One region of the Streptomyces sp. NPDC059002 genome, then DNA from elsewhere that is predicted to be linked to it. Evidence: riboswitches for the same ligand, from Rfam matches in the RefSeq annotation. Region 1 holds a riboswitch; each other region holds the start of a gene.
What was found. A riboswitch is a leader RNA that binds a small molecule or an ion and turns the genes downstream of it on or off. The one in region 1 is predicted to bind S-adenosylmethionine.
Positions count from the first base shown of each region.

Region 2: it holds a riboswitch for S-adenosylmethionine, as region 1 does, so the genes downstream of both, ACFWZ2_RS19915 (hypothetical protein) here and ACFWZ2_RS32480 (aminotransferase class V-fold PLP-dependent enzyme) in region 1, are expected to answer to the same signal.
Region 3: it holds a riboswitch for S-adenosylmethionine, as region 1 does, so the genes downstream of both, thrC (threonine synthase) here and ACFWZ2_RS32480 (aminotransferase class V-fold PLP-dependent enzyme) in region 1, are expected to answer to the same signal.

Region 1 is NZ_JBHYJI010000049.1:9,601-19,259, forward strand. It holds partial or broken gene ACFWZ2_RS32450 (hypothetical protein) at 1-175, opposite strand, end outside; gene ACFWZ2_RS32455 (heme-copper oxidase subunit III) at 372-992, shown strand; gene ACFWZ2_RS32460 (c-type cytochrome) at 1,068-1,877, shown strand; gene ACFWZ2_RS32465 (Rieske 2Fe-2S domain-containing protein) at 1,874-2,935, shown strand; gene ACFWZ2_RS32470 (cytochrome bc complex cytochrome b subunit) at 2,932-4,557, shown strand; gene trpD (anthranilate phosphoribosyltransferase) at 4,717-5,781, shown strand; SAM riboswitch class IV at 5,867-5,984, shown strand; gene ACFWZ2_RS32480 (aminotransferase class V-fold PLP-dependent enzyme) at 6,189-7,598, shown strand; gene ACFWZ2_RS32485 (glycerate kinase) at 7,547-8,746, opposite strand; gene ACFWZ2_RS32490 (SLC13 family permease) at 8,782-9,659, opposite strand, start outside.
Region 2 is NZ_JBHYJI010000020.1:52,206-61,864, forward strand. It holds gene ACFWZ2_RS19905 (alpha/beta fold hydrolase) at 1-1,082, shown strand, start outside; gene ACFWZ2_RS19910 (radical SAM protein) at 1,415-2,773, shown strand; SAM riboswitch class IV at 2,795-2,904, shown strand; gene ACFWZ2_RS19915 (hypothetical protein) at 2,949-3,305, shown strand; gene ACFWZ2_RS19920 (SDR family NAD(P)-dependent oxidoreductase) at 3,404-4,138, shown strand; gene ACFWZ2_RS19925 (GNAT family N-acetyltransferase) at 4,171-4,725, shown strand; gene ACFWZ2_RS19930 (amino acid permease) at 4,745-6,268, opposite strand; gene ACFWZ2_RS19935 (hypothetical protein) at 6,316-7,308, opposite strand; gene ACFWZ2_RS19940 (FGGY family carbohydrate kinase) at 7,580-9,043, shown strand; gene ACFWZ2_RS19945 (FAD-dependent oxidoreductase) at 9,040-9,659, shown strand, end outside.
Region 3 is NZ_JBHYJI010000017.1:689-10,347, forward strand. It holds gene ACFWZ2_RS17530 (hypothetical protein) at 1-1,451, opposite strand, end outside; gene ACFWZ2_RS17535 (glucosyl-3-phosphoglycerate synthase) at 1,490-2,461, opposite strand; SAM riboswitch class I at 2,617-2,745, shown strand; gene thrC (threonine synthase) at 2,763-4,058, shown strand; gene ACFWZ2_RS17545 (ubiquitin-like small modifier protein 1) at 4,160-4,435, shown strand; gene ACFWZ2_RS17550 (cold-shock protein) at 4,864-5,067, shown strand; gene groL (chaperonin GroEL) at 5,385-7,010, shown strand; gene ACFWZ2_RS17560 (alanine/glycine:cation symporter family protein) at 7,191-8,645, shown strand; gene ACFWZ2_RS17565 (esterase/lipase family protein) at 8,646-9,659, opposite strand, start outside.

The DNA of each region.
Region 1 (9,659 bases):
CACAGACGTCGATGCCGCCCCGGTCCAGCTCCTTGAGCACCGCGGCCGACGTCGCGCACTCGATGAACTCGACCTCGGGAACGTCCGTCGCCGGCCTGCGCCCGGTGGCCAACCGGACCTGCTCGCGGGTGCTCGCGTTGTCGCTGTAGACCAGCACCGTGGCGGTCGGCTGCATTGTTCCTCCAAGTACATCGGGCTGAGCTGAGCTGTGCCGTCATGGAATCGGGAACCGATGCGCGGATGCTACTCCTCCCGACACCCCGTCAACACCGGTTCGGACAGCCCTCCGATGGGCCATCCGGGCAGGACACACCCCGCAGACACTCCGAACGGCACCCCCCGGGGTGAGAGCGAGATAAGCGACCGACATAATGTCGGTCGTGGCGACAGCAACGACAGTAGATACCGGGCACGCGCACCCGCCGGTCAATCGACCGAACCTCACCAGCGTCGGAACCATCATCTGGTTGAGTTCCGAGCTGATGTTCTTCGCGGCCCTCTTCGCGATGTACTTCACCCTGCGATCGGTGACAGGTCCTGATCACTGGAAGGAAATGGCTTCGGCCCTGAACTTCCCGTTCTCGGCGACGAACACCACCATCCTGGTGCTCTCCTCTCTCACGTGTCAGCTCGGCGTGTTCGCCGCCGAGCGCGGTGATGTGAAGAAGCTCCGGATGTGGTTCATCGTCACCTTCATCATGGGTGCGATCTTCATCGGCGGTCAGGTGTACGAGTACACCGAGCTGGTCAAGCACGAGGGCCTCTCGCTCTCGTCCGACCCGTACGGCTCGGTCTTCTACCTGACCACCGGCTTCCACGGACTGCACGTGACAGGCGGCCTGATCGCCTTCCTGCTGGTCCTCGGCCGCACCTACGCGGCCAGGAGGTTCACCCATGAACAGGCGACCGCAGCCATCGTCGTGTCCTACTACTGGCACTTCGTCGATGTGGTCTGGATCGGCCTCTTCGCCACGATCTACATGATCAAGTAACGGCGCGTCGCTCACGCGACGTACCGACACATTCCAGAAGCATCGACGCAGAAGATCCTGACACCGGGGTAATCCGTGAAAAAGCTCTCCGCACGACGACGCCATCCGCTGGCGGCGGTCGTCGTCCTACTCCTCGCGCTGGCGGCCACCGGGGGGCTGTACGCCGCGTTCGCGCCGGCGGACAAGGCGCAGGCCGATGACACCGCCCAGTCCCTTGCCATCGACGAGGGCAAGAAGCTCTACGCCGTGGGCTGCTCCAGCTGCCACGGAACCGGCGGTCAGGGCTCGTCCGACGGTCCGAGCCTGGTGGGCGTGGGCGCCGCCGCTGTCGACTTCCAGGTCGGCACCGGCCGTATGCCGCTCCAGCAGCAGGGCGCCCAGGCGCCCAAGAAGAAGGTCATCTACAACCAGGCCCAGATCGACCAGCTCGCGGCGTACATCTCGTCGCTGGGCGCCGGTCCCTCGGTGCCGACCGAGAAGCAGTACAGCCCGGACGGGGCGGACATCGCCAAGGGTGGCGAGCTGTTCCGCACCAACTGCGCCCAGTGCCACAACTTCACCGGTGAAGGTGGCGCGTTGACGCACGGCAAGTTCGCGCCATCGCTCGAGGGTGTCTCCCCGAAGCACATCTACGAGGCCATGCAGACCGGCCCGCAGAACATGCCGTCCTTCCCCGACACGACGATGCCGGAGAAGGAAAAGAAGGACATCATCGCGTACCTCGACGCGGTCAACGGTGAGAAGACCGAGAGCCCTGGCGGTCTCAAGCTGGGTGGTCTGGGTCCGGTCAGTGAAGGCCTCTTCGGCTGGATCTTCGGTCTCGGCTCGCTGATCGCGGTCGCCGTGTGGGTCGCCGCTCGGACCGCAAAGGCCAAGAAGTCATGAGTAGCCAAGAGATTCCAGAAGAGAAGAACCTGCCCAGCGAGCAGGACACCGAGCACGGCTCGGTGGCGGTCGCGGACGAGAAGAACCCGTTCGCCGACCCGGGCCTCCCGCCCCATGAGCACCGCATCCAGGACATCGACGAGCGGGCCGCCAAGCGTTCCGAGCGCGCGATCGCGTTCATGTTCACGCTGTCGATGCTGGCGACGGTCGGCTTCATCGCCTCGTTCGTGGCCATCCCGGCGGACAAGAGCATCTACGTCTGGCCGATCGGGCGCATCAGCGGCCTGAACTTCGCCCTGGGTCTGACCCTCGGCGTGGCCCTCTTCTGCATCGGCGCGGGCGCGGTCCACTGGGCCCGCACCCTGATGTCCGACGTGGAGGTCGCCGACGAGCGGCACCCGATCGAGGCCGAGCCCGAGGTCAAGGCCAAGGTCATGGCCGACTTCAAGGCCGGTGCCGAGGAGTCGCAGTTCGGTCGGCGCAAGCTGATCCGCAACACGATGTTCGGCGCGCTCGCCCTGGTCCCGCTGTCCGGTGTCGTCCTGCTGCGTGACCTCGGTCCGCTGCCCGAGGACAAGCTCCGGCACACCAAGTGGGCCAAGGGCAAGATGCTCGTGAACATGAACACGCACGAGCCGCTGCGTCCCTCGGACGTGCAGGTCGGTTCGCTGACGTTCGCGATGCCCGAGGGCATGTCGGAGCACGACCACGACTTCCAGACCCAGATCGCCAAGGCCGCCCTGATGATCGTCCGGATCCAGCCGGAGAACATCAAGGACAAGCGCGAGCTCGAGTGGTCGCACGAGGGCGTCGTGGCGTACTCCAAGATCTGCACCCACGTGGGCTGCCCGATCTCCCTGTACGAGCAGCAGACGCACCACGTTCTCTGCCCGTGCCACCAGTCCACCTTCGACCTCTCCGACGGTGCCCGAGTGATCTTCGGCCCGGCCGGTCACGCCCTGCCGCAGCTGCGCATCGGCGTGAACGAGGAGGGCTACCTCGAGGCGCTCGGCGACTTCGAAGAGCCCGTCGGTCCTGCCTTCTGGGAGCGCGGATGAGCACCTCGAACGACACACGCAAGAAAGCACCCGCCGGCGAGCGGGTTGCCGACTGGGCCGACGGCCGCCTGGGGATCTACTCCCTGGCCAAGGCCAACATGCGCAAGATCTTTCCGGACCACTGGTCCTTCATGCTCGGCGAGATCTGCATGTACAGCTTCATCATCATCATCCTCACGGGTGTGTATCTGACGCTGTTCTTCCACCCGTCGATGAACGAGGTGGAGTACGCGGGCAGCTACGTCCCGCTGCAGGGTCAGCTGATGTCCGAGGCGTTCAACTCGACCATGCACATCTCCTTCGATGTGCGCGGTGGTCTGCTGATCCGGCAGATCCACCACTGGGCGGCGCTGATCTTCCTCGCGGCGATGTTCGTGCACATGATGCGCGTGTTCTTCACGGGTGCGTTCCGCAAGCCGCGTGAGGTCAACTGGCTGTTCGGCTTCCTGCTGTTCGTCCTCGGCATGTTCACCGGCTTCACCGGTTACTCGCTCCCGGACGACCTGCTCTCCGGCACCGGCGTCCGCTTCATGCAGGGCGCGATCCTGTCCGTCCCGGTCATCGGCACGTATCTGTCGATGTTCCTGTTCGGCGGGGAGTTCCCGGGCGGCGACTTCGTGGCGCGGTTCTACTCGGTGCACATCCTGCTGCTGCCGGGCATCATGCTCGGCCTGATGGTGGCGCACCTGATCCTGGTCTTCTACCACAAGCACACGCAGTTCGCGGGCCCCGGCAAGACCAACAAGAACGTCGTCGGCATGCCGCTGCTCCCGGTCTACATGGCCAAGGCCGGAGGCTTCTTCTTCCTGGTCTTCGGTGTCATCGCGGCCATCGCGGCGATCGCCTCGATCAACCCGATCTGGGCCCTCGGCCCGTACCGTCCCGACCAGGTGTCCACCGGCGCCCAGCCCGACTGGTACATGGGCTTCGCCGAGGGTCTGATCCGTGTGATGCCGGGCTGGGAGATCAACGCCTGGGGCCACACGCTCGTCCTGGGCGTGATGATCCCGCTGGCGATCTTCCCGATCGTCCTGGTGGCCATCGCGGTCTACCCGTTCATCGAGTCCTGGGTCACCGGGGACAAGCGCGAGCACCACATCCTGGACCGCCCGCGCAACGCCCCGACCCGTACGGCCTTCGGTGTCGCCTGGATCACGGCGTACTTCATCATGCTGGTCGGTGGTGGCAACGACCTGTGGGCCACGCACTTCCACCTGTCGCTGAACGCCATCACCTGGTTCGTCCGGATCTTCTTCTTCGCCGGACCGGTCATCGCCTTCATCGTGACCAAGCGGATCTGCATGGGTCTGCAGCGGCGCGACAAGGACAAGGTGCTGCACGGGCGCGAGTCCGGCATCATCAAGCGCCTGCCGCACGGTGAGTTCATCGAGGTCCACGAGCCGCTCAACCAGGAGCAGCTGCACACGCTCACCGCGCACGAGCAGTACAAGCCGGTCGAGATCGGCCCGACGGTCGACGAGAACGGTGTCGAGCGCAAGGTGTCCGGTTCCGAGAAGCTTCGGGCCAAGCTCTCCAAGGGCTACTACGGGGAGGACAACCAGATCCCCAAGCCCACCGTCGAGGAGTACAAGGAGATCACGAGCGGCCACGGCCACCACTGATCGACCGGAGCTCCTGAAGCTCTGACCACAAGGTCGCCACGGCAAGAGCCCCGTCCAGTGCCTGGACGGGGCTCTTTGCCGTCCCCGGGGCTGGATAGGGTGGTCCCACCCCCGTACGCGGGGTGCATTCTTTCCCTGTCTAGAAACCCAGGAGCGGCTATGAGCGCTGTGACCCCCGCAGGAGGCACTACCGCGGCGGGCCGTTCCTGGCCCGACGTGCTGAACGGCCTGCTCGACGGCCGTGACCAGAGCGCCGACGACACCGCCTGGGCGATGGACCGCATCATGCGCGGCGAGGCCACCGACGCGCAGATCGCGGGGTTCGTGGTGGCGCTGCGGGCCAAGGGCGAGACCGTCGAGGAGATCTCCGGTCTGGTACGGACGATGTACGAGCACGCCAATGTGATCGAGGTGCCGGGGGAGACCGTCGACATCGTCGGCACCGGCGGCGACGGCGCCAAGACCGTCAACATCTCGACCATGTCCGCGATCGTCGTCGCGGGCGCAGGTGCGAAGGTCGTCAAGCACGGCAACCGCGCCGCCTCCAGCGCGTCGGGCTCCTCCGACGTACTGGAGAAGCTCGGGGTCAACCTGGAGCTGCCGCTGCACCGGGTCGTCGAGGTCGCGGAGGAGGCGGGGATCACCTTCTGCTTCGCGGTGAAGTTCCACCCGGCGCTGCGCCACGCGGGCGCGGCGCGCGGTCAGTTGGGCATCAGGACCGTCTTCAACCTGCTCGGTCCGCTGACCAATCCGGCCAAGGTGCGGGCCCAGGCCGTCGGGGTCGCCGACGCGCGGATGGCGCCCATCGTGGCGGGCGTCTTCGCCGAGCGCGGGAACTCCTCCCTCGTCTTCCGCGGCGACGACGGGCTCGACGAGCTGACGACGACGGGCACCTCGCACGTCTGGGTGGTGCGCGACGGCGTCGTACGGGAGGAGTCCTTCGACCCGCGGGACGTGGGCATCGACCTGGTGCCGATCTCCGCGCTGCGCGGCGCGGACGCCTCGTACAACGCGGAGGTCGCGCTGCGGCTCCTCGACGGGGAGACCGGGCCCGTGCGGGACGCGGTGCTGCTGAACGCGGCCGCGGCGCTGGTGGCCCTGAAGCCGACCGACGAGCCGTTCGCGGCGCAGATCCGGGCCGGCATGGCGCGGGCCGCGGAGTCGATCGACTCCGGGTCGGCCAAGAAGGCCCTCGAGCGATGGGTGGCGGCCAGCAACCGCTGACGCCCGCCCGAGTGTGACGCACGGCGCAGTCCGGATCCTGGACTGCGCCTTGCGCGGCGAAGATCGTGTGGCAGGATGCTGCACAGGTCATGAGTGACAGCGACTACGGCCCCGGCCCGCTGTCCGGCAACCCTCCGTCCGTGGCGGGGTGCCCCGGGTGAAGACCAGGTCGTACGCAGCAAGGCGTATGGCAAGCGCGGACCCCTCGCAACCCTGGGGTCCTGGTCCTCAAGGGAGCAGTCTCGTGAGCAAGCGAATGCGATAGGGCCTTCGGCCCCTTTTGTCGTACCCCTCCGCCCGGCCCAGAGCGCCGCGCGTCGAGGCAACACCCGTATGCCGAGCAGCAGTTGTGCTGCCGCGCGGGATCTTACGCAGCTGTTCCTTCATGCCCGCAGGGAGAATTCGTCATGTCCGCACGCCCCGCCGCCGCCCAGGTCACCTCCGCCACCGAGTCCGCCGACCCCTGCTGTGCCGCGCCGCTGCCGGTGCTCGGCCGGGACGTCACCGTGCCGCTGGTCACCGGTGGCGAGGTGACGTACGCGGCGCTCGACTACGCGGCGAGCGCCCCGGCCCTGCAGCGGGTGTGGGACGACGTGGCGGCCTACGCCCCGTACTACGGCAGCGTGCACCGCGGGGCCGGGTACCTCTCGCAGCTCTCCACCGACCTCTTCGAGAACTCCCGTACGACCGTCGCCGAGTTCCTCGGGTGCCGGGAGGGCGACCAGGTGATCTTCACGCGGTCGACCACCGACTCGCTGAACCTGCTCGCGGCCGTGCTGCCCGCCGACTGCCAGGTCTTCGTCTTCGAGACCGAGCACCACGCCTCGCTGCTGCCCTGGCGCGACGCCCGGGTGACCTACCTGAACGCGCCGCGCACGCCCGACGAGGCCGTGCAGACGCTGGAGCGGGCGCTGGCCGACCGCGACCCCTACGGGCCCGCCCTGGTCTGTGTCACCGGCGCCTCCAACGTCACCGGCGAGCTGTGGCCGGTGCGTGAGCTCGCGGCGGCCGCTCACGCGCACGGTGCCCGCATCGTGCTCGACGCCGCGCAGCTCGCGCCCCATCACCCCGTCTCCATCGACGAGTTGGACGTGGACTGGGTCGCCTTCTCCGGGCACAAGCTGTACGCGCCGTTCGGCTCCGGCGTGCTCGCGGGACGCTCCGACTGGCTGCGCGCCGCCGAGCCGTACCTCGCGGGCGGCGGCGCCTCGCGGAAGGTGGCGCGACGCCCCAAGGAAGCAGGCGGCGGCGTGGACGTCGAGTGGCACGACACCGCGGCGCGGCACGAGGCCGGTTCGCCGAACGTCATCGGCGTCTACTCCATCGCGGCCGCCTGCAAGGCGCTCACCGAGGCGGGCTTCGACGAACTCGTGGCGCGGGAGCGGCACCTGATCGCCAAGGTCCGCGAGGGTCTCGCCGAGGTGCCGCAGGTGCGGGTCCTCTCCCTCTTCGGCGACGACGCGCCGCGCGTGGGCGTCATCTCCTTCGTCGTGGACGGCTGGAACAGCTCGCACTTCGCCGCCGCGCTCTCCGCCGAGTACGGCATCGGCGTACGGGACGGTCTGTTCTGCGCCCACCCGCTGGTGCGCACCCTGCTCGGCAGCGAGCCCGACGAGCCCGGCGAGTGCGGTGCCCCCGAGGCCGCGCCCGGCGAGAAGTCGCTGAACGCGATCCGCGTGAGCTTCGGTGCGGGCACCCCCGACGAGCACGTCGACCGCTTCGTGCGGGCCGTCAAGGAACTGGTGGCGGACGGTGCGCGCTGGAACTACCGCACCGAGGACGGGCGTTGCGTGCCGGACACGAGCGTCGCCGCCTGACCGGGCAGCCGTGCACCGAGCTGGATCATCCGCAGGGCCCGCTCGGTCGCGTCGGTGAGGAACTCGCCGCCCCGGCCGAGCGCCTCGGTCAGGGAGACGGGGGCGGGCAGGATCGCGCTGTACGCGTCGACACCGGCGGCCCGCACATGGTGGGCGCCCTGGCCGATGGTGCCCGCGAGGACGAGTACCGGGCGGTCGAACAGCTTGGCGCGGCGGGCCACTTCGGCGGGGATCTTGCCGCGCGGGGTCTGGTGGTCGAGGGCGCCCTCGGCGGTCACGACCAGGTCGGCGCGGGCCAGGCGTGCGTCCAGGTCCAGCTGGCCGAGCAGTACGTCGAAGCGGGGGAGCAGCGCGGCGCCGAGGGCGGCGAGTCCCGCGCCGAGCCCGCCGGAGGCGCCCGTGCCGGGGCCGAGGCAGAGGTCGGACGTGACGCGCAGGTCGCGGGTCAGGAGGGACGCCCAGTGTTCGAGGGCGGCCGCCAGCTCCTCGACCTGGCTGGGGGTGGCGCCCTTCTGCGGGCCGAAGACGCGGGCCACGCCGCGCTCGCCGCACAGGACGTTGAAGGGGTTGCAGGCCACCTGGATCTCGGTGGCCGCGACGCGCGGGTCGATGCCGCTGGTGTCGATGCGGTTCAGGCGGATCAACTCCCGGCCGCCGCGCGGGAGTTCCCAGCCGTCCACGTCGAGGAGGCGGGCGCCGAGGGCCTGCAGCGCGCCCGCGCCGCCGTCCGACGTGCCCGAGTCGCCGCAGCCGACCAGGATGCGCCGCGCGCCCGCGTCCAGGGCGGCGCGGATCAGCTCGCCGACGCCGTACGTGGTGGTGGCGCCGGGGTCGCGCAGATCGCGGGGGACCAGGGAGAGTCCGGCAACGGCCGCCATCTCGACGACCGCGGTGCCGTCGGGCAGCAGCGCGAAGTGCGTGCCGATCGGCTGGCCGACGGGGCCGGTGGCGGGCAGTGCGACGAGGCGGCCGCCGTCCGCTGCGGCCAGCGCGCGTGCCGTGCCCTCGCCGCCGTCCACCAGCGGGATCAGATCGGTCTCGGCGTCCGGTACGACACGGCGTACGCCCGCGGCGATGGCCTCGGCCGCGGCGCCTGCGGACAGGGACTCCTTGAAGCCGCTGGGGGCGATGGCGAAACGGGTCAGCATGAGGGTCTCCACGAAGAGGGCTTGCAGGGGGGGGCTTAGCGGACCGGGACGCCGAGCAGCGGCCACAGCGTGACGGCGCAGAGCAGGACGAGCGCGGCGGACAGCGGTGCCAGGACCGCGGAGAGGCGCAGCAGGTCGCGCGAGGTGTAGGTGGGGACGCCGGGGATCTCCGCGAAGAGCGTGACCGGCTTGGCGGAGGCGGGCAGCGTGTGGCAGAAGCCCGCGGCCGCGGTGGAGGCGAGCGCCGCCGCGACCGGGTTGACGCCTGCGCCGACGGCCGCCGCGACGACCAGCGGGACCAGGACCGACGAGCGTGCCGAGCGGGACTGGAGGACCAGGTGCGCCGCCGTGCTGACGGCGACGACGACGGTGAGGAACAGCCACGGGGGCAGATCCAGGGGCAGGCCGCCGACCAGCCACTTCGCCGCGCCCGAGTCGGCGAGCGCGACGCCCATCGCCATCGTCGCCGCCATGAACAGGAGCAGCGACCAGGGGACGGTCTTCAGGGCGTCCTTGAGGCGTACGGTGCCGAGCGCGGGGGACGACGCGACGACCGCGCCGATCAACGCGACGACGGCGGGCGGCACTTGATGCAGGGGCTCGCTGCACCAGAGCGCGACGACCGTGGCGAGCAGGAGGGCGCAGCGGGTCTCCGCGGGCTTCCAAGGTCCGGTGACCGGCTGCTCGCTGTGCTCCTGGAGCTGGTCGAGGGTGATACGGACGGGGCCCTTGCGGTCCGCGCGGCGCGTGGTCGTCAACAGGACGGCCTCCGCCGCCAGATGGGATGACGCGACGGCGAGCGGCAGGCCGAGCAGCAGCCACTGGGTGAAGCCGATGCGCTCGCCGGTGGCCTCCCACAGGACCGACACGGTGATCAGATGGGCACCCGCTCCGATCAGGGTCGCGACCGCGG
Region 2 (9,659 bases), on a different contig from region 1:
GACTGAGCAGCCCCGTCCAGTGCCCGGCGGGACCGATGGCCGAGATGATCACGGACCGCAGGCCCGTCACGACGACCGGCGACTTCGCGCGGATGCAGAAGCGGGCCACGGACCTGGCCGCGGAGTGCGCGCGCACGTCGGGAGCGGTGGCCCGGCACGTCGACGCGGGCAGCGTCAGCCGCGACATGGAGGTCATCCGCGCCGCGCTCGGCGAGGACCGGATCTCCCTGTACGGGCATTCGTACGGCACGGTCTACGGCCAGCGCTACGCCGGGATGTACGGCTCCCGGGTGCGTGCCGCCGTGCTCGACGGCGTCATGGACCCGGGCATCGGCCGCCGCGCCTTCGGCGCCACCGGGGCGAAAGCCCTGGAGGGGGCCTTCGGCGAGTTCGTCGCCTGGTGCGGGCGGACCCGCGACTGCGCGCTGGGGGAGCGGGACGCCTGGCAGGTCTACGAGCGGCTCGCCGCGCGGGCCGCCGACGGCACGCTGCGCAACGGCGGCAAGAAGGTTCCGGTCGCCGAGCTGAACGGCACGATCGACGCGATGCTGCTCACCCCGTCCTGGCCGGCCGTCGCCGAGTACCTGGACGCCCTGGACACCGGGAAGCCGTGGGAGACGGACGAGGCACCGCCCGGCGAGAAGCTGCTGCCCGGCGCCGACCTGTCCGTCTGCGCCGACCTGAACCTGCGCGCGCCCGACGCCGCCGCGCACGTCGCCGACCAGCGGGCCGCCCGCGAGGCCGCGCCCCGCTTCGGCTACTCCCCGAACACCGTCTCGTACGCGAACCTCTGCCAGGGCCTGCCCGCCCCGGCCGCCGCGGCACCGGAGCCGATCCGCACCAAGACCCCGCTGCTCCTGATCGGCGCCCGCCACGACAACGCGACCCCGCTCGACTGGGCGCGCTCGGCCAAGGCGCGCATCGGGGACCGGGCGGCACTCGTCGAGGTGAAGGGCTGGGGCCACGCCGTGAAGATCTTCAACGGCGGCGCCGAGCGGGACACGGTCCTGCGCTACCTCACGGACCTGGACGTACCGAAGTCCGGCACCGTCATCGAGGGAGGCATGCCACCTGGAGCCTAGGGCCTGTCCGGCGGATCATGCCGCGGGTCGCGGGGTCTGGCACGCACATCTGCCGCGTTGTCGTCAGTTGCCAACTTCCCCAAGCTCTCGGCTCCGCTCGAGCAGGGGAGACCCCACTGCGTTGCCGCCCTCCTCCGCCTTGCAGCTGCACGCACCAGACCCCGCTCACCAGCACCGAAAGGTGGCCGCCACCCGCACGCGGCCTGATCCGCCGGATAGACCCTAGCCCCGAGGCGTACGCGGTCTGCGACCGGAGTCGGATCCGGGGCGGATCGGGCGGGTATTAGCGTGGACGGGACAGAACGACGACAAGGATCCGAGGTGCCCGGCCCATGCCAAGCCGCAGCGAGAGCCGTACCCAGCTCATCGAGTCACTCATGGAGCGGTTCCCGAACGTGCCGCGGGAAGCCGTGATCAAGGAGGACCTGCTGCGCGGCGGCATGGCCTTCGACGAGTCGGCGCTCAGCGACAACGAAGGCGGCGAGGTCAAGCCGAAGTCGTACTTCATCTTCTCCTTCGACCACGGCACCCTGCCCGAGCTGGGCGCCGCCGCCCTGCGCCGCCCGCCCGAGGAGATCGTCCTCACCGGCGGCCCCTACGAGCTGCGCCGCACCGTCGTCTCGGTCCGCGTGAACCCGAACTCGCCCTACCGGGTCGCGGCCGACGACGACGGCGTGCTCGGCCTCTACCTGGACGGCGTGCGGATCTCCGACGTCGGCCTGCCGCCGATGCCGGACTACTACCGGCACACGCTGGAGAACGGCAAGTCCGTGATGGAGGTGGCGCCCACCATCCAGTGGGGCTACCTCATCTATCTGACGGTCTTCCGGGTCTGCCAGTACTTCGGCGCGAAGGAGGAGTGCCAGTACTGCGACATCAACCACAACTGGCGCCAGCACAAGGCGGCCGGACGCCCGTACACCGGTGTGAAGCCCGTCGACGAGGTCCTTGAGGCGCTCGCCATCATCGACAAGTACGACACCAACAAGTCCTCCACCGCGTACACGCTGACCGGCGGCGCCGTCACCTCGAAGGTCGGCGGCAAGGACGAGGCCGACTTCTACGGGCAGTACGCCAAGGCCATCGAGGAGCGCTTCCCCGGCCGCTGGATCGGCAAGGTCGTCGCGCAGGCCCTGCCCAAGGAGGACGTGCAGCGCTTCCACGACTACGGCGTGCGGATCTACCACCCCAACTACGAGGTGTGGGACCCGTATCTCTTCGAGCGGTACTGCCCCGGCAAGGAGCGCTACGTCGGCCGCGACGAGTGGCACCGCCGCATCCTGGACTCCGCCGAGGTCTTCGGGCCGCGCAATGTGATCCCCAACTTCGTGGCGGGCGTGGAGATGGCGGAGCCGTTCGGCTTCAAGACGGTCGGTGAGGCCATCGACTCCACCGTCGAGGGCCTGGAGTACTTCATGTCGCGCGGCATCACGCCCCGCTTCACCACCTGGTGCCCGGAGCCCACGACCCCGCTGGGCAAGGCGAATCCGCAGGGCGCCCCGCTGGAGTACCACGTGCGGCTCCTTGAGGCCTACCGCGCGACGATGGAGTCCAACGGCCTTTCCTCGCCGCCCGGTTACGGCCCCGCGGGACCCGGCAACGCCGTCTTCTCGGTCAGCTCCTTCATGGACAGCCTGCCCGCGGAAGCGGCCGCCCCGGAGGACGCCGTTACTCCGGCGACGCCCCAGTAGGGACGTGTTACGGTCGGGGCGGGTCACGAGTTCCAGCGTCAAGCCCCGGCTCGCTGGACGGCACCCCGCTCCGTCGCGGGTGCCCCGGGTGACGACCCGCCCCGCGCGACGTGCGCGGGGAACGGCGGATCACCGGGGTCGGCGACACCGGGGTCCACGACTCCGGAGGCGCTCCATGACGCACCCGCACCAGACCTGCGCATCGCACGGCACCTGCGACACCTACACGCCGGGCCACCAGGTCCACTGGATCCAGGCCCGCAACAGCGCGGCACACCCCGGCACCCTCGTCGACGTGCTCCTCTCCTCGCACGACGTGAGCGACGACGGCCTGATCACCCTCCATGTGCTCGGCCCGACCCGGGGCGTGCCCGCCGCCCTGTGGACGCACGACCCGGAGCGGCTGCGCGGCCTGCTGCGGGCGCACCGGGGTCTCGCCCAGTGGCAGCCCCGCTGGAACCTGCTGCGGCTGCGCCGCGACATCGTCGGCAGCACGCTGGTCTGCGTGGCCCCGCACGCCCCGCGCGGCTGACGAAGATCACTGCTCCGTAGGATGACGCCGTGCCGGACGAGGGCGATCCCCGCGTCCGGGCGGCGCGACAGTCAGCCACCCAGAGCCGGAGGTCTCCCGTGCAACACCACCCCGTCACCGTCGTCACCGGCGGCAGCCGCGGTATCGGCGCGGCTGTCGGCGCCCGCCTCGCCCAGGAAGGGCACGACGTCGTCATCGGTTACCGCTCGGACGACGCGGCCGCCGAGAAGGCCGCCGAAGCCGTCCGCGCCGCGGGCCGCCGCTGCGTCACCGTGCGGGTCGACACCGCCGACGAGGCGGACGTCGACCGCCTCTTCGACACCGCGGCCGCCGAACTCGGCCCGGTCACCGGCCTGGTCAACAACGCCGGGGTGAGCGGGCCCGTCGGCCCCCTCGCCGACGCCGACGCCGAGGGCATGCGCCGCGCGCTCGAGGTGAACGTACTCGGATATCTGCTCTGCGCCCGGCGCGCGGTGCGGGACCTGAAGGCGAACGGCGGCGGCGCGATCGTGAACATCTCGTCCGCGGCCGCGACGCTCGGCTCCCCGGGTGAGTACGTGCACTACGCGGCCGCCAAGGGGGCCGTCGACACGATGACCGTCGGCCTGTCCAAGGAGGTCGCGGGGGACGGCATCCGCGTCAACGCCGTTGCCCCCGGCGTCATCTGGACCGAGTTCCACGCGGACCCGGAGCGGCCGGCGAAGCTCGCCGACGGCATCCCCATGGGGCGCTCGGGCCACCCGGAGGAGATCGCCGCCGCCGTCTCCTGGCTGCTCTCCGACGACGCCTCGTACGCGACGGGCACGATCCTGCGGGTCGCGGGCGGCCGCTGATACCGGTGACGGGGGCCTCGTACGCTGGGCGCATGATCAGTGGAGAGGTCCCCCTCGGAGCAGACGTCCTCATGCGCCCCGTCACGCTCGACGACGCAGCGGCGCTGGCCCGCGCCCACCGGCGCAACCGCGCCCACCTGGAGCCCTGGGACCCGGAACGGCCCGCGGCCTTCTACACCGTGCAGGGCCAGACCGACCGGATCCGGGGGCAGTTGGAGGAGGCCGGCGCGGGCCGGTCCGCGCACTGGGTGCTGGTCGACGGCGGCGAGGTCGTCGGGCACACCGCCCTGTCGAACATCGTGCTCGGCCCGGTCCGCTGCGCGAACCTCGGCTACTGGATCGATGCGGAGTACCTGGGCCGCGGCCTCGCGTCCGGCGCGGCGGCGGCCGCCTGCGAGGCCGCCGACCGCCAACTCGGCCTGCACCGCGTCGAGGCGGGCACGCTGCTGCACAACGTCGCGTCGCAGCGCGTGCTCACCAAGTGCGGCTTCAAGGAGTACGGTCTCGCGCCGGGCTTCCTGTACATCAACGGCGCCTGGCGCGACCACCGTCTCTTCCAGCGGATCCTCAACGACCGCCCGGCGTAAGGCAGTTGGCGAGGGAGAGTCAGACGATCCCCTCGGCGACCTCGGCCTGCTCGCGGTCCGAGCCGTACGCCTGCGGGGTGCTGTACGAGCGGCGCGCCACGAACCACCACACGGTGGCGAGGAGCAGCACCACGGCCAGCGCGATCGACGCGTAGTTCATCGTGCTGACGGTCACCGGCGAGACCTGCGGCAGACAGAACAGGACCGTCACGAACGCCACCCAGAGCACCGCGATCCAGCCGATCGGCCTGCTCCAGCGGCCCAGGTTCCAGGGCCCCGGCTTGAAGCGGTCGCCCGCGCGCAGCCGCAGGAAGATCGGGATGGCGTAGGCGGGCGTGATGCCGATGACGTTGATGGCGGTCACGGCCGTGTACGCGGTCGTCGAGTACAGGGAAGGCAGCGCGATCGCCGCGGCCAGGCCCACCGAGAGCCAGACCGCGGGCACCGGGACCTGGGTGCGGGAGCTGACCTTGCGCCACAGCGCGGAGCCGGGCAGCGCGTTGTCGCGGGAGAACGCGAAGACCATGCGGCTGGCCGCCGCCGTCTCGGCGTTGCCGCAGAACAGCTGCGCCACGATCACGACGAGCAGCAGCGCCGTCGCCCCGGACTCGCCGAGGGCGTCGATCATGATCTGGGCGGGCGGCACACCGGTGTCGGTGCCCTGCGTGCCCGCGTAGTCCTGGATGGCGAACGTCAGCCCGGCGAGCAGCACGAAACCGGCGATCCACGAGGCCCAGATGGCGCGCACGATGCCGCGCGCGGCGGACACCGAGGCGTTGGAGGTCTCCTCCGACAGGTGCGCGGAGGCGTCGTACCCGGAGAACGTGTACTGCGCGAGGAGCAGGCCGATCGCGGTGACGTAGAGCGGGTTGTCCCAGCCGGTGTCGTTGACGAACTCGCCGAAGACGAAGGACGGCGACTGGTGGTGGTCGGGCACGATCGCGAGCGCGCCGACGATCACGGTGACACCGGCCACGTGCCACCACACGCTGATCGAGTTGAGCAGGCTCACCAGGCGTACGTTGAAGAGGTTCAGGACGGCGTGCAGCAGCAGGATGCACAGGAAGATCAGGAACGTCTTCTCCGGGGTCGGCTCGAAGCCGAACTCCAGGTTCAGGAACGCCCCGGTGAACAGCGCGGCGCCGTAGTCGATGCCCGCGATCGCGCCGAGCAGGCCGAGCAGGTTCAGCCAGCCCGTGTACCAGCCCCAGCGGCGGCCGCCGAGCCGGTCGGCCATGTAGTAGAGGGCGCCCGACGTCGGATAGGCGCTGGTGACCTCGGCGAGCGCGAGGCCCACGCAGAGCACGAAGAGGCCGACGCCCGCCCAGCCCCAGAGCATCACCGCGGGGCCGCCGGTGCCCAGGCCGAAGCCGTACAGCGTCATGCATCCCGACAGGATGGAGATGACGGAGAAGCTGATGGCGAAGTTGCCGAAGCCGCCCATGCGGCGGGCGAGTACGGGCTGGTAGCCGAGCTCTCTGAGGCGTTCCTCCTCGTTCTGCGGTGGCGCGGGGAAGGAGCTCGACCAGGTGGTGCGGGACACGGATGTACCTCCGGTGGGGACAGGTGGGGGAGCGGTGGTGGCGGGCCCTAGCCCGGGTCGCGGGAGGCGTTGACGCAGCGGCCGCGGGCCTGGACGAAGACTTCGGCGGCGGCGTCCGCGTCGCCGGGGGAGCGGGTGCGGTACGTCCAGGGCACGACGGCGAAGAACGGGTCGAGTGCCTCGAACACCCTCAAGGCGTCCTGGAATTGGTGCGCTCCCCACAGCGCGTGCGCCAGGTGGTTGAGGTCGAGGAGCGAGGCCGCGGCGGGCGGCGCGTGGTCGAACCACAGGTGCAGGGCCCGCAGCGCGCCGCGCGTGGCGTCCTCCGAGATCCAGTGCAGATCCAGGGCCCGCTCGCCGCCGCCTTCTCTGCGGTAGCGCTCCACGTGCACGTACAGGGGGAGCAGGTGCAGGGAGGAGCCCGCGGGCGCGCCGGCCGAGGCCCACTGCACGAAGTTGTACGCCTCCGTGAGCGGGCCGCCCGGCCTGCGCCCGTACACGAACTGGAGCATCCGGTGGTACGCCTCGCGGTTGCCGGGATCGCGCTTGTCGGCCTCGGCGAGCAGGTGCCAGGGGCCGGGGAAGAGCATCGGCTCCGGCGGCGCCACCCGGTGCTCGTCCCACCGCTGGCCCTCGTCGAGCCGGGCGAGGGCGAGCAGGCAGATCCACGGCACCGGGTCCTCCGGCGACACCGACGACGCGGTGCCGCACGCCGCGACCGCCTCGCGCCACAGGTCGTTGGTCTGCCGGTGCCCGGCCCGGTGGGCGCGCAGGGCGCGCTCCACCGCGACCCGGGCGTCGAGGATCGCGGCCGAGGCGCTGTGCGGCTCCTCGGCGCGCCAGGCCCGCACCACGTCGGAACCGGCGACGGCGGCCGCCAGGATCTGTGTGCGCTGCGTCCACAGCCCCCAGTCGGGCGTCTCGGTGAGCAGATTGCGCGTCGACACCCAGCGGCCTGCCCTGAGGTCCTGGAGCACGGCGCGCAGGGCTTCGTCGTGGCCCGCCGGGTGGTACACCGGGCGGCCTAACGGCATGGGCATGAGTCCTCGGTCGGGGGAGTGAGGGGTGAACCGGCGTGTGGTGCGGGGGTGTTGAGGGGCGGATGGTGACGGTGTTGTTCGGCGGTCAGTGTAGAGCTGGCCGTTCCGGTTCCAGGCCGATTCATGGATGTTTTGTGGCCCGATCTGTCAAAGCGGCTCGCCGAATGAACACTTGACGATTGTTCAGTGTCAATTTCCGTCGCAGGGGTGGCTCTTGAGGCAACACGGAGGAGCCTTGACGCCCTTGTGTGCCCTGTAGCAGGCTTCCGCGGTGATCACCTACGAGCGGACTGCGGGACACGGCGCCGTGCTCGCCGTCGACCAGGGCACATCGGGCACCAAGGCCCTCGTCGTCTGCCCGGAGCGCGGTGTGATCGGTTCCGGCGAGGCGCGGGTGCGCCCCCGGTACCTGCCGGGCGGCCTCGTCGAGGCCGACCCCGCCGAACTGCTCGCCTCCGTCGTCGACGCCGGACGCCGCGCGCTGGCCGACGCGGGCGAACCCGTCGCCGCCGTCGGCCTCGCCAACCAGGGCGAGACGGTCCTCGCCTGGGACCCCGGCACCGGCGAACCCCTCACCGACGCCCTCGTCTGGCAGGACCGCCGTGCCGCATCCGTCTGCGCCGAACTCGCCGAGCACGCCGATGAGTTGAAGGAACTCACCGGACTGCCGCTCGACCCGTACTTCGCCGCGCCCAAGATGGCGTGGATACGCCGCCACCTCACCCGGCGCGGCGTCGTCACGACCAGCGACGCCTGGCTGGTCCACCGGCTCACCGGCGCCTATGTCACCGACGCCGCGACGGCGGGCCGCACCCAGCTCCTCGACCTCGACACCGTCGCGTGGTCACCGCGCGCCCTCGACCTCTACGGCCTCTCCGGCGAACGGCTGCCCCGCGTCGTCGACGCGGCGGGACCGGTCGGCACGACCACCGCGTTCGGACCCGAACTCCCGCTCACCGGGCTCCTCGTCGACCAGCAGGCCGCACTCCTCGCCCAGGACGTGACCGAACCGGGCAGCGCCAAGTGCACCTACGGCACCGGGGCGTTCCTGCTCGCCCAGACCGGCGCGCGGCCGCGGCGCGGCGACTCGGGCCTGGTCAGCTGTGTCGCCTGGCGGCTCGCGGGCGAGAGCAGCTACTGCCTCGACGGGCAGGTCTACACGGCCGCGTCCGCCGTCCGCTGGCTCACCGACCTCGGAGTGATCGGGGGCGCCGCGGACCTCGACCCGGTCGGCTCCGCGGTGCCGGACACCGGCGGCGTCACCTTCGTGCCCGCGCTCGCCGGACTCGCGGCGCCCTGGTGGCGCGGCGACCTGCGCGGCTCGCTCACCGGCCTCGGCCTCGACACCACCCCCGGGCACCTGGTCCGCGCCCTGTGCGAAGGCGTCGCCGCCCAGGTGGCCGAGCTGGCCGACGCGGTCGCCGCCGACCTCGGCGCACCCCTGAAGAGCCTGCGGGTCGACGGCGGTCTGACGCGCTCCGCACTGCTCATGCAGACCCAGGCGGACCTGCTCCAACTCCCCGTGGAGGTCTCGGCGTTGCCCGACGTCACCGCGCTCGGCGCGGCCGCCCTCGCCCGCATCGGCCTCGACCCGGCGCTGCCGGTCGCCGAAGCGGTCCCCGCCTGGCGTCCTGCCGCCGTGTACGAACCGCGCATCGACGTGGCCGAGGCGGCCGAACGCCTCGACGGCTTCCGTACGGCGGTGGCGGCACTCGTCGAACGTACGCCGTCATGACCGTGACCCGGAGCGGTGCGCTGCCCGACACGGAGTACGACGTGGCCGTCGTCGGCGCCGGAGTCGTCGGCTGCGCCGTCGCCCGCGAACTGGCCGGTCGGCACGGGCTGCGCAGCGCCCTCGTGGAGGCGTCGAACGACGTCGGCGACGGCACGTCGAAGGCGAACACGGCGATCCTGCACACCGGTTTCGACGCCGTGCCCGGTTCCCTGGAAGCCCGCCTCGTCCGCGAGGGCGGCAAGCTGCTCGCCGCGTACGCCGCGCAGACGGGCATTCCCGTGGAGCCGGTCGGCGCCCTGCTCGTCGCCTGGGACCAGGAGCAACTCGACGCGCTGCCCGTGCTGTTGGCGAAGGCGGAGCGCAACGGCTACGGCGCGGCGCGGATCATCGGCCCCGACGAGGTCAGGGCCCGCGAGCCGCACCTCGGCCCCGGTGCCCTCGGCGCGCTCGACGTACCCGGTGAAAGCATCATCTGCCCCTGGACGACCACCCTCGCCTACGCGACCCAGGCGGTACGCGCAGGCGTCGACCTGCACCTCAACTGCCGCGTGGACACGGTCGATCCGACCGGCGACCTGCATGTGCTCGGCACCGGACGCGGCGCCCTGCGCACCCG
Region 3 (9,659 bases), on a different contig from region 1:
CCGCTCACCGGGTCGTTGACGGTGACCGAGTAGGTGACGGTCGCGCTCTGTCCCGCGGCGATGTCACCGACGTAGCTGATCTTCGGCTCCTTGTACGAGACGGTGCCGGTGGACGCCTTCGCGTCGTTGTTGTACGTCGCGTCGTCGAGGTTGCCGCTGAGGTCGTCGCTGAACTTGGCGCCGGGGTACGGCAGTTTGCTGATGTTCTTCGCGGTGACCGTGTACGTCAGCTTCTCGCCCGGCTTGACCTTGGCGGGCGACGCGGTCTTGGTGACCTCCAGGTCGGGCACCGGCACGGAGAGCGCGAGCTGCGAGGGGACGTACACGTCGCCGGTGCTGGTGAAGGTCAGCTTGGCCGAGGTGGCGCCCACGGGGATCGCCCCGTCGGGCACCTCGAAGGCCTTGGCGTCGATGCTCAGGTTGTTCTCGTACTTCGGGTTGACCGCGCCGTCGTCCTCGCTGATGAAGAAGTTGTCGGTCTTCCCGGTGTGCGACTCGGTGACGGGCTGGTCGTTGACCAGGAACTGGTCGCCCTTGGTGTTCCAGTCGCCCTCGTACGCCGTGGTGCTGGCGTGGATGTCGCCGTCGGTGCGGTAGAAGCCGTCCACCGGGATGGTGGTGGAGCCGGCCGGGGCCGCCGCCCGCTTGACCGAGCGCTGGATGACGTGGCCGCCCCAGATGTAGACGTTGCGGCGGTCGGGCGCGTACTGGTCGTTGGGCCCGTCGTACTTGTAGACGACGGTCAGCGACCAGCCGCCGACGCAGCCCTGTCCGTTCGGCGCCCAGATGTTGCCGACGGCCACCTCGACGGGGCTGCCGGTCGCCGCGCCCGCGAAGGAGGAGGTGACGTCGGCCTCCGCCGTGTAGTAGTGCGGGCCCTGGGTGGCGTCGGGGGAGCGGACGGCGTTCTCCACGTTCACCGTGGACTGGGCGCCGCCGCCGACCCGGATGACCGGGCGGGTGGTGAGCGGGTCGCCGGGGGCCGGGTCCACGGGCAGGTTGCCGTCGCGGTTGAGGTCGCAGATGGTGCGGACGGTCCTGCCGAAGCGGTGCGTGCCCGCGTTGCCGCCCCAGAACAGCCGCGCGTAGTCGACCTTCGCGCCGGGCGGGATGGTCACCTGGCCGGTGCTGGAGTCGAAGGTGCCGGTGAGCCCGGCGGTGTCGATGCGGTGCTCGATGAAGTTGTTGTTGTTCTTGGTGCCCTTGGCCTGCTGGGTCTCCTTGCAGGCCGCGGCCACGTCGGCCGGGCTCGTCGGGCAGTCGAGGACCGTGTTCCCGATGGTCTTGAAGTCGCCGTACAGCGATTCCTCGTAGCGCTTGGCGAAGGGCTCGATCACCTCCGCGGCGGCGGGCGTCGCGGTCGCGGTGAGCACCCCGGCCGCGAGGGTGGCGGCGGCGACCGTCAGCGCGCCCGCCCGCCGGATGGCTTTTCCTGCATGTCTGACCCACATAAATGGGCAATGTGGGCAAAACGCATGATCGTCGACGGTTACGCCACGCGACGATGCGCATACTCGGCGATATCGGTCATAGGCGGACGCTCCTCCGTGTCCACCGCATACGTCCGCGGCTCGAACCCGTGCTCGCCCCGCTCGAACTGCGTCAGCTCGGGACGTACGAGATGGCCGCGCGCGAGCCGCAGCTGCGCCGTCCGGTAGATCGCCGCCGCCATCCGCCCGAGCGCCTGCCCGTCCTGGTGCCGGTGCCTGCGCACCCCGACGTCCACCTGCGCGAGGGCGTCGAGGCCCACCGTGTGCAGCGCGTCGACGAGCAGACCGAGCTCCACGCCGTACCCGACGGGGAACGGCAGCTGTTCGAGGAGCGATCTGCGGGCCGCGTACTCGCCGCCCAACGGCTGCACGAAACCCGCGAGTTGGGGCCAGTGCATGTTCAGGAGCGGGCGCGCCATCAGCTCGGTCACCCGGCCGCCCTGACCCGCCGTCCTGCCGGAGGCGGGCGAATCGAACTCGGCGCCCAGCGGCCGGTCGTACATCGCCTTCACGAAGGCCACGTCCGGATCGGTGAGCAGCGGGCCCACGATCCCCGAGACGAAGTCCGCGGAGAACTCCTTCAGGTCCGCGTCGACGAACGCCACGATGTCGCCGTGCGTGACCAGGAGCGAACGCCACAGGACCTCGCCCTTGCCCGGCACCGCGGGGATGCGCGGCAGGATCTCGTCCCGGTGCACCACCCTGGCGCCCGCGTCCGCCGCGACCTCGGCCGTACGGTCCGCGGAACCGGAGTCGACCACCACCAGCTCGTCGACCAGCGGGACCCCCTCGATCAGCTCGCGGCGGATCTCGGCGACGATCGCGCCGACCGTCTCCTCCTCGTCGAGTGCGGGCAGCACGACGCTCACCGAGACGCCGGACGCACGCTTGGCGGCGACGAGCCGGTCCAGCGGGCGGTCGGCGACGGACCAGGAACGCCTGCTCAGCCAGTGCTCGACCTCTTCCAGCACGGTCAGGGTCCTCCCATATGTGATCCATCTCGCGGTTCGGACGACTATCTCAAGGGTCCGGGGCTTCGGTTACAGTCTTGAACAACGCCGGTGACCATCGCATGTCGGGGTCGCCGCCGCGTCGAGATCAACAACTGAAACCCACAATCGAATACCGCTCATCCAGAGGGGCAGAGGGATACGGCCCGTTGAAGCCCCGGCAACCCTCCCGCCGACCGCGAGGTCACGGTGGGGAAGGTGCCAATTCCGTCTCGCGGCGAGATGCGTCGCGAGGAAGATGAGGAGAAAGGGCCTCGCCTCCATGGCTGTGCAGACTGTCGCCGCCGAAAGCACCACCGCCCCCGTCGACCTCGGACCGGCCTCGGGCCTCTCCTGCCGCGAGTGCGGCACCAGGTTCCCGCTCGGACCGATCTTCGCCTGCGCCGAGTGTTTCGGCCCCCTCGAAGTCGCCTACGACCTGCCGCTCGGCGACCCGGAAGCGCTCCGCAAGCGCATCGAAGCGGGCCCCGCCAACATCTGGCGCTACGCCCCGCTGCTCCCCGTCCCCGCCGACGTCGCCGACAAGCCAAACCTCAACCCCGGCTGGACCAAGCTCGTCAAGGCCGACAACCTCGCCGCCGAACTCGGCGTCCAGCAGGGCAAGTTGTTCGTCAAGGACGACTCCGGCAACCCCACGCACTCCTTCAAGGACCGGGTCGTCGCGCAGGCACTCGAAGCGGCGCGCGCCTTCGGCTTCACCACGCTGTCCTGCTCCTCCACCGGCAACCTCGCCGGTGCCGTGGGCGCCGCGGCCGCCCGCGCCGGCTTCCGCTCCTGCGTGTTCATCCCGCACGACCTGGAGCAGGGCAAGGTCGTCATGGCCGCGGTCTACGGCGGTGAACTCGTCGGCATCGAGGGCAACTACGACGACGTGAACCGCTTCTGCTCCGAGCTCATCGGCGACCCGCTGGGCGAGGGCTGGGGCTTCGTCAACGTCAACCTGCGGCCCTACTACGGCGAGGGCTCCAAGACCCTCGCGTACGAGATCTGCGAGCAGCTCGGCTGGGTCCTGCCCGACCAGCTGGTCATCCCGATCGCCTCCGGATCCCAGCTCACGAAGATCGACAAGGGTCTCAAGGAGCTGATCGCGCTCGGTCTCGTCGAGGACAAGCCCTACAAGATCTTCGGCGCCCAGGCCGAGGGCTGCTCGCCGGTGTCCGCGGCGTTCAAGGCGGGGCACGACGTCGTACGGCCCCAGAAGCCGAACACCATCGCCAAGTCCCTTGCGATCGGCAACCCCGCGGATGGTCCTTACGTTCTCGACATCGCCCGGCGCACGGGTGGTGCGGTGGAGGACGTGAATGACGAGCAGGTCGTCGACGCGATCAAGCTTCTTGCCCGGACCGAGGGGATCTTCGCGGAGACCGCGGGCGGGGTGACGGTGGGTGTCACCAAGAAGCTGGTCGAGGCGGGGCTCATCGATCCGTCCCTGACCACGGTGGTCCTCAACACCGGGGACGGTCTGAAGACGCTCGACGCCGTCGCTGAGACGTCGCAGGCCACCGCCACCATCAAGCCCAGCCTGGATGCGTTCCGCGCCGCGGGTCTGGCCAGCTGACTTCCCCTGCGGGCCGGTCGTGGCTGGTCGCGCCCACGCGGCGGAGCCGCATATCGAAACAGCCCCGCGCCCCTGACGGGGCCTACCTTGAGGTGAATCCCATGAGCGTCAACGTCCGCATCCCCACCATTCTTCGCACCTACACCGACGGCAAGGCCGAGGTCGCCGCCGAGGGGGCCACCCTGGGTGAGGTCATCGCCGATCTGGAGCAGAAGCACACCGGTATCGCGGCCCGGGTCCTGGATGATCAGGGCAAGCTGCGTCGTTTCGTGAATGTGTACGTGAATGACGACGACGTCCGTTTTGAGCAGGGCCTCGAGACGGCCACTCCGGACGGTGCCGGGGTGTCGATCATTCCCGCGGTCGCCGGAGGCTGATCTTCCGCAAGGAAGTGCCCGCAGCGTTCAACCGAATTGCCCCCTCCGTGAGAGAAACGGAGGGGGCAATTCTGCATGGTTGAGCGCGGTACAGTTGGGAAGAGAGCTTCGCCGTTAGTGCCGAGCGCATATACGAAGTCGGCCCGGAGCCGACAAGAAGTAGCCAAAGTGTGCTGCCCATTTGGGCCCTTTGTGGCATATGTCGGGCCCGACTTGCCCTGTCTTCGGGCAGAATCTCCGCTTATTTCCGATCGCGCGTGCCCAGAATTCTCGTCCGATTGACCTGTTGCAGACGGCAGTTGGACAGATACATTCAGCCGCGGTCGACGCGTTCCGGCGCACACCCCCATCTCCAATGGGTGGTGGAGGTCTGACCCGGGTCCGCGAAGTGCGGTCCTGTGCAAGGGCCAGTAATAGGGGAGTTAGGCATGGCTCAGGGCACCGTCAAGTGGTTCAACGCGGAGAAGGGGTACGGCTTCATCGCGGTCGACGGTGGTGCGGATGTTTTCGTCCACTACAGCGCGATCCAGATGGACGGCTACCGCACCCTGGAAGAAGGTCAGCGAGTCGAGTTCGAGATCTCGCAGGGCCAGAAGGGTCCGCAGGCGGACATGGTCAAGCTCGCCGTCTAGCTCGGCGCGATCGGCCACCGACGCAAGCATCGCGAGGGGCCCGTATCCCGACAGGGGTACGGGCCCCTCGTGTGTGCGGGGGCGTCCGCGCGGGCAGCTCTGAGGCTGTCCGGGATCCGTAAGAGGCGCTTGCACTCGCAGGGGTCGAGTGCTAATCATTGGGCTTAGCACTCTACGAGTGAGAGTGACAGAACTTGGATCGGGCCGGTGAGGTCCGCAGACCGGGTGGGGCAAGGAACCACAAGGGCTGCAGGCCGTCCGTCGCGGGCACCAGTGCGGTCCGGATTTTCCACCCCTGTCCGGGAGGACCACTTCACATGGCCAAGATCATCGCGTTCGACGAGGAGGCACGGCGCGGCCTCGAGCGCGGCATGAACCAGCTCGCCGACGCCGTCAAGGTGACCCTGGGCCCCAAGGGTCGCAACGTCGTCCTCGAGAAGAAGTGGGGCGCCCCCACGATCACCAACGATGGTGTCTCCATCGCCAAGGAGATCGAACTCGAGGACCCGTACGAGAAGATCGGCGCCGAGCTGGTCAAGGAGGTCGCGAAGAAGACGGACGACGTCGCCGGTGACGGCACGACGACCGCGACCGTCCTGGCCCAGGCCCTGGTGCGCGAGGGTCTGCGCAACGTGGCCGCCGGTGCCAACCCGATGGCTCTGAAGCGCGGCATCGAGAAGGCCGTCGAGGCCGTCTCGGGCGCCCTGCTCGAGCAGGCGAAGGATGTCGAGACCAAGGAGCAGATCGCTTCGACGGCCTCCATCTCCGCCGCCGACACCCAGATCGGCGAGCTCATCGCCGAGGCCATGGACAAGGTCGGCAAGGAAGGCGTCATCACCGTCGAGGAGTCGCAGACCTTCGGTCTCGAGCTTGAGCTCACCGAGGGCATGCGCTTCGACAAGGGCTACATCTCGGCGTACTTCGCGACCGACATGGAGCGCATGGAGGCGGCCCTGGATGACCCGTACATCCTGATCGTCAACTCCAAGATCTCCAACGTGAAGGACCTCCTTCCGCTCCTGGAGAAGGTCATGCAGTCGGGCAAGCCGCTGCTGATCATCGCCGAGGACGTCGAGGGCGAGGCCCTGTCCACGCTGGTCGTCAACAAGATCCGTGGCACCTTCAAGTCCGTCGCCGTCAAGGCCCCGGGCTTCGGTGACCGCCGCAAGGCCATGCTCGGCGACATCGCCATCCTCACCGGTGGCACCGTCATCTCCGAGGAGGTCGGCCTCAAGCTGGAGAACGCCGGTCTCGACCTGCTCGGCCGCGCCCGCAAGGTCGTCATCACCAAGGACGAGACGACCATCGTCGACGGCGCCGGTGACAGCGACCAGGTCCAGGGCCGCGTCAACCAGATCCGCGCCGAGATCGAGAACTCGGACAGCGACTACGACCGCGAGAAGCTGCAGGAGCGCCTGGCGAAGCTCGCCGGCGGTGTTGCGGTCATCAAGGCCGGTGCCGCGACCGAGGTCGAGCTCAAGGAGCGCAAGCACCGCATCGAGGACGCCGTTCGCAACGCGAAGGCGGCCGTCGAGGAGGGCATCGTCGCCGGTGGTGGCGTGGCCCTGCTGCAGGCCTCCCAGGTGTTCGAGAAGCTGGAGCTCGAGGGCGACGAGGCCACCGGCGCCGCCGCTGTGAAGCTGGCCCTGGAGGCCCCGCTGAAGCAGATCGCCGTCAACGCCGGCCTCGAGGGTGGTGTCGTCGTCGAGAAGGTGCGCAACCTGACCGTCGGCCACGGCCTGAACGCCGCGTCCGGTGAGTACGTCGACATGATCGCCGAGGGCATCCTCGACCCGGCGAAGGTGACGCGCTCTGCCCTGCAGAACGCCGCCTCCATCGCCGCGCTGTTCCTCACCACCGAGGCCGTCATCGCCGACAAGCCGGAGAAGGCCGCCGCGGGCGCCGCTCCGGGCGGCATGCCGGGCGGTGACATGGACTTCTGATCCCTCGCGGATCGGCTGTCCTGAGCGCGTAGCTCGTACGAAGGGGCGGCACTCTCCTCGCGGAGGGTGCCGCCCCTTCGGCGTGTGCGCATGCCTATGAGCCGGCGTGCCTTTGCTCACCGTTTACCAAGGACTTAAGTCCCTGGCCCGGGTCTTTTGTCCCGGGTGAGACTTTTGCCCGTGAACTCCCTGGACTCCCTCATCCTGCAAGTGAACGACCGCTTGTGGACGTACCTCCTGATCCCGCTCGTCGTCGGCGCGGGCATCTGGTTCACCGTGCGGTCCAGGGCCGTGCAGCTGCGGCTGCTCCCCGAGATGTTCCGCGTGGTGCGCGAGAAGACGCCCGCGCGGGCCGACGGCCGCAAGCAGGTGTCGTCGTTCGGCGCGTTCACCATCTCCGCGGCCGCCCGCGTCGGCACCGGCAACATCGCCGGTGTCGCCACCGCCATCACGCTCGGCGGGGCGGGCGCCGTGTTCTGGATGTGGGTGATGGCGATCATCGGCGCCGCGTCCGCGTTCGTCGAATCCGCCCTCGCGCAGCTCTACAAGGTGCGCAACGCGAGCGGCGCCTACCGGGGCGGGCCCGCGTACTACATGCAGCGCGCGCTCGGGAAGCGCTGGCTCGGCGTCCTCTTCGCCGTCACCATCACCGTGACGTTCGGCTTCGTCTTCAACGCCGTGCAGTCCAACACCATCACCTCCGTCGCCACCGGATCCATGGGCGCCGGGGAGGCGGAGTGGTTCGCGCCGCTGGTGGGCCTGCTGCTCGCCGCGCTGCTCGGCCTCGCCGTCTTCGGCGGCGTACGCAGGATCAGCTCGGTCACCACCGTGCTGGTGCCCGTGATGGCCGTCATCTACCTGCTGCTCGGCACGGCCGTCGTACTCCTCAACATCGCTGATGTGCCGCGGGTGTTCGCCGACATCGTGGGCGGCGCCTTCGGAGTGCGCGAGCTGGCCGCGGGCGGCATCGGCGCCGCGATCCAGCAGGGCATCAGGCGCGGCATGTTCTCCAACGAGGCGGGCCTCGGCTCCGCGCCCAACGCGGGCGCCACCGCCGAGGTCTCGCACCCCGTCAAGCAGGGCCTCGTGCAGTCCCTCGGCGTCTTCTTCGACACCCTGCTCGTCTGCTCGATGACCGCCTTCATCATCCTGACCGCCAACCCGGAGCTGTCCGGGCGGCAGGGCGCGGACCTCACGCAGACCACGATGACGGACAGCCTGGGCGGCTGGGCCGGGCACGTGCTGACCGCCGTGGTCTTCCTGCTCGCCTTCAGCTCGATGATCGGCAACTACTACTACGGCGAGTCCAACATCCAGTTCATGACGCGCAGGCGCTGGGTGCTTCCGTCGTACCGCTTCCTGGTGCTCGGCACCGTCTTCCTCGGCGCGCTCGGCTCGGTCAGCGTGGTGTGGAACCTCGCGGACGTCTTCATGGGCTTCATGGCACTGGTGAACCTGCTCGCCATCATCCCGCTGTCGACGATCGCCTTCCGGCTCCTCGACGACTATCTGGCACAGCGCCGCGCGGGCCTGGACCCGGTGTTCACCCGGGACCGGATGCCGGGCCTGCGGGGCGTGCAGTGCTGGGAGCCGGACCGCTCCGGTGCGGAGAGGACCGGCTCCGGAGTCAGGTAGCTACGGCAGCCGGTCCAGGATCCAGGTGCAGAGTTCCTCGGTGATCAGGGTGTGGCCCTCGTTCTGCGAGGCGCACAGATACTCGTCGAGTTCGCTCTTCTCGGAGTCCGCGAACGGCTCGTAGAGCTTCTCGTGGGTGTCGATGTCGCGCAGGGCGACCGCGCTGGCCGTCGGCACGAAGCAGTGCGCGCGTTCATCGGCCGTCGAGCCGAGGCCGATGAACGCGGGGATCTTGTTCAGCTCGTCGGCGAGGATCCCGAAGCCCTCCAGGGTGCCGCCGGGGGCGCCGTCGATCTCGGGCAGGCCCGAGGTGCGGATGCGCGGCTTGCGCAGGGTCACCACCCGCAACTGCGCGACGAGTTGGTCCTCGCCCGCGGGCTGGGTGTAGAGGTGGGTGCCGGTGATGGCGAGGCCCCTGCCGTGGAAGGCGCGCTCACCGGGCGCGATGCCGTTGCCCTCGCCGCTCCGTACGCCGTTGGCCACGCCGATCTTCTTCGGCTTGGCGGGCCAGCCGCCGACCCGCTCCAACTCCGCGAGGAACGTGCCGCGTTCCTTGTCCGTCTCGGGGCTGTCCCCCCACTCCGCGATGTGCTGCCACAGGAGCTGGCGCGCGGCCGGGCTGTTCATCTGGTTCGAGAAGGCCGAGTTGAGGCGCCGGATGTAGTGGGCGAACGACTGCAGGGCGATCGGGATCCAGGCGCCGCGGTGCGGGCTGTCGTAGGAGAAGTACAGCTTGGTCTCGTGGTTCTCGTCGTCGTGCTCCATCTTGGCCAGCGCGTACCGCGTGACGAGCCCGCCCATGCTGAACCCGCCCACGACCAGCGGGTGCTGGCCCTTCCGCCGCGCGATCGCCTCCAGGATCGCGGCACGCGCGACATGGGCGTTGTCCAGGATCGAGGCACTCCGCTCGTCGAAGCCGAGCAGGACGACGTCGCGGCCGCGGGCCCGCAGCTCACTGATCAACGGGTACGGGCCGCGCTCCAGTACCTCCCAGGAGAAGTCCAGTTCACTGGG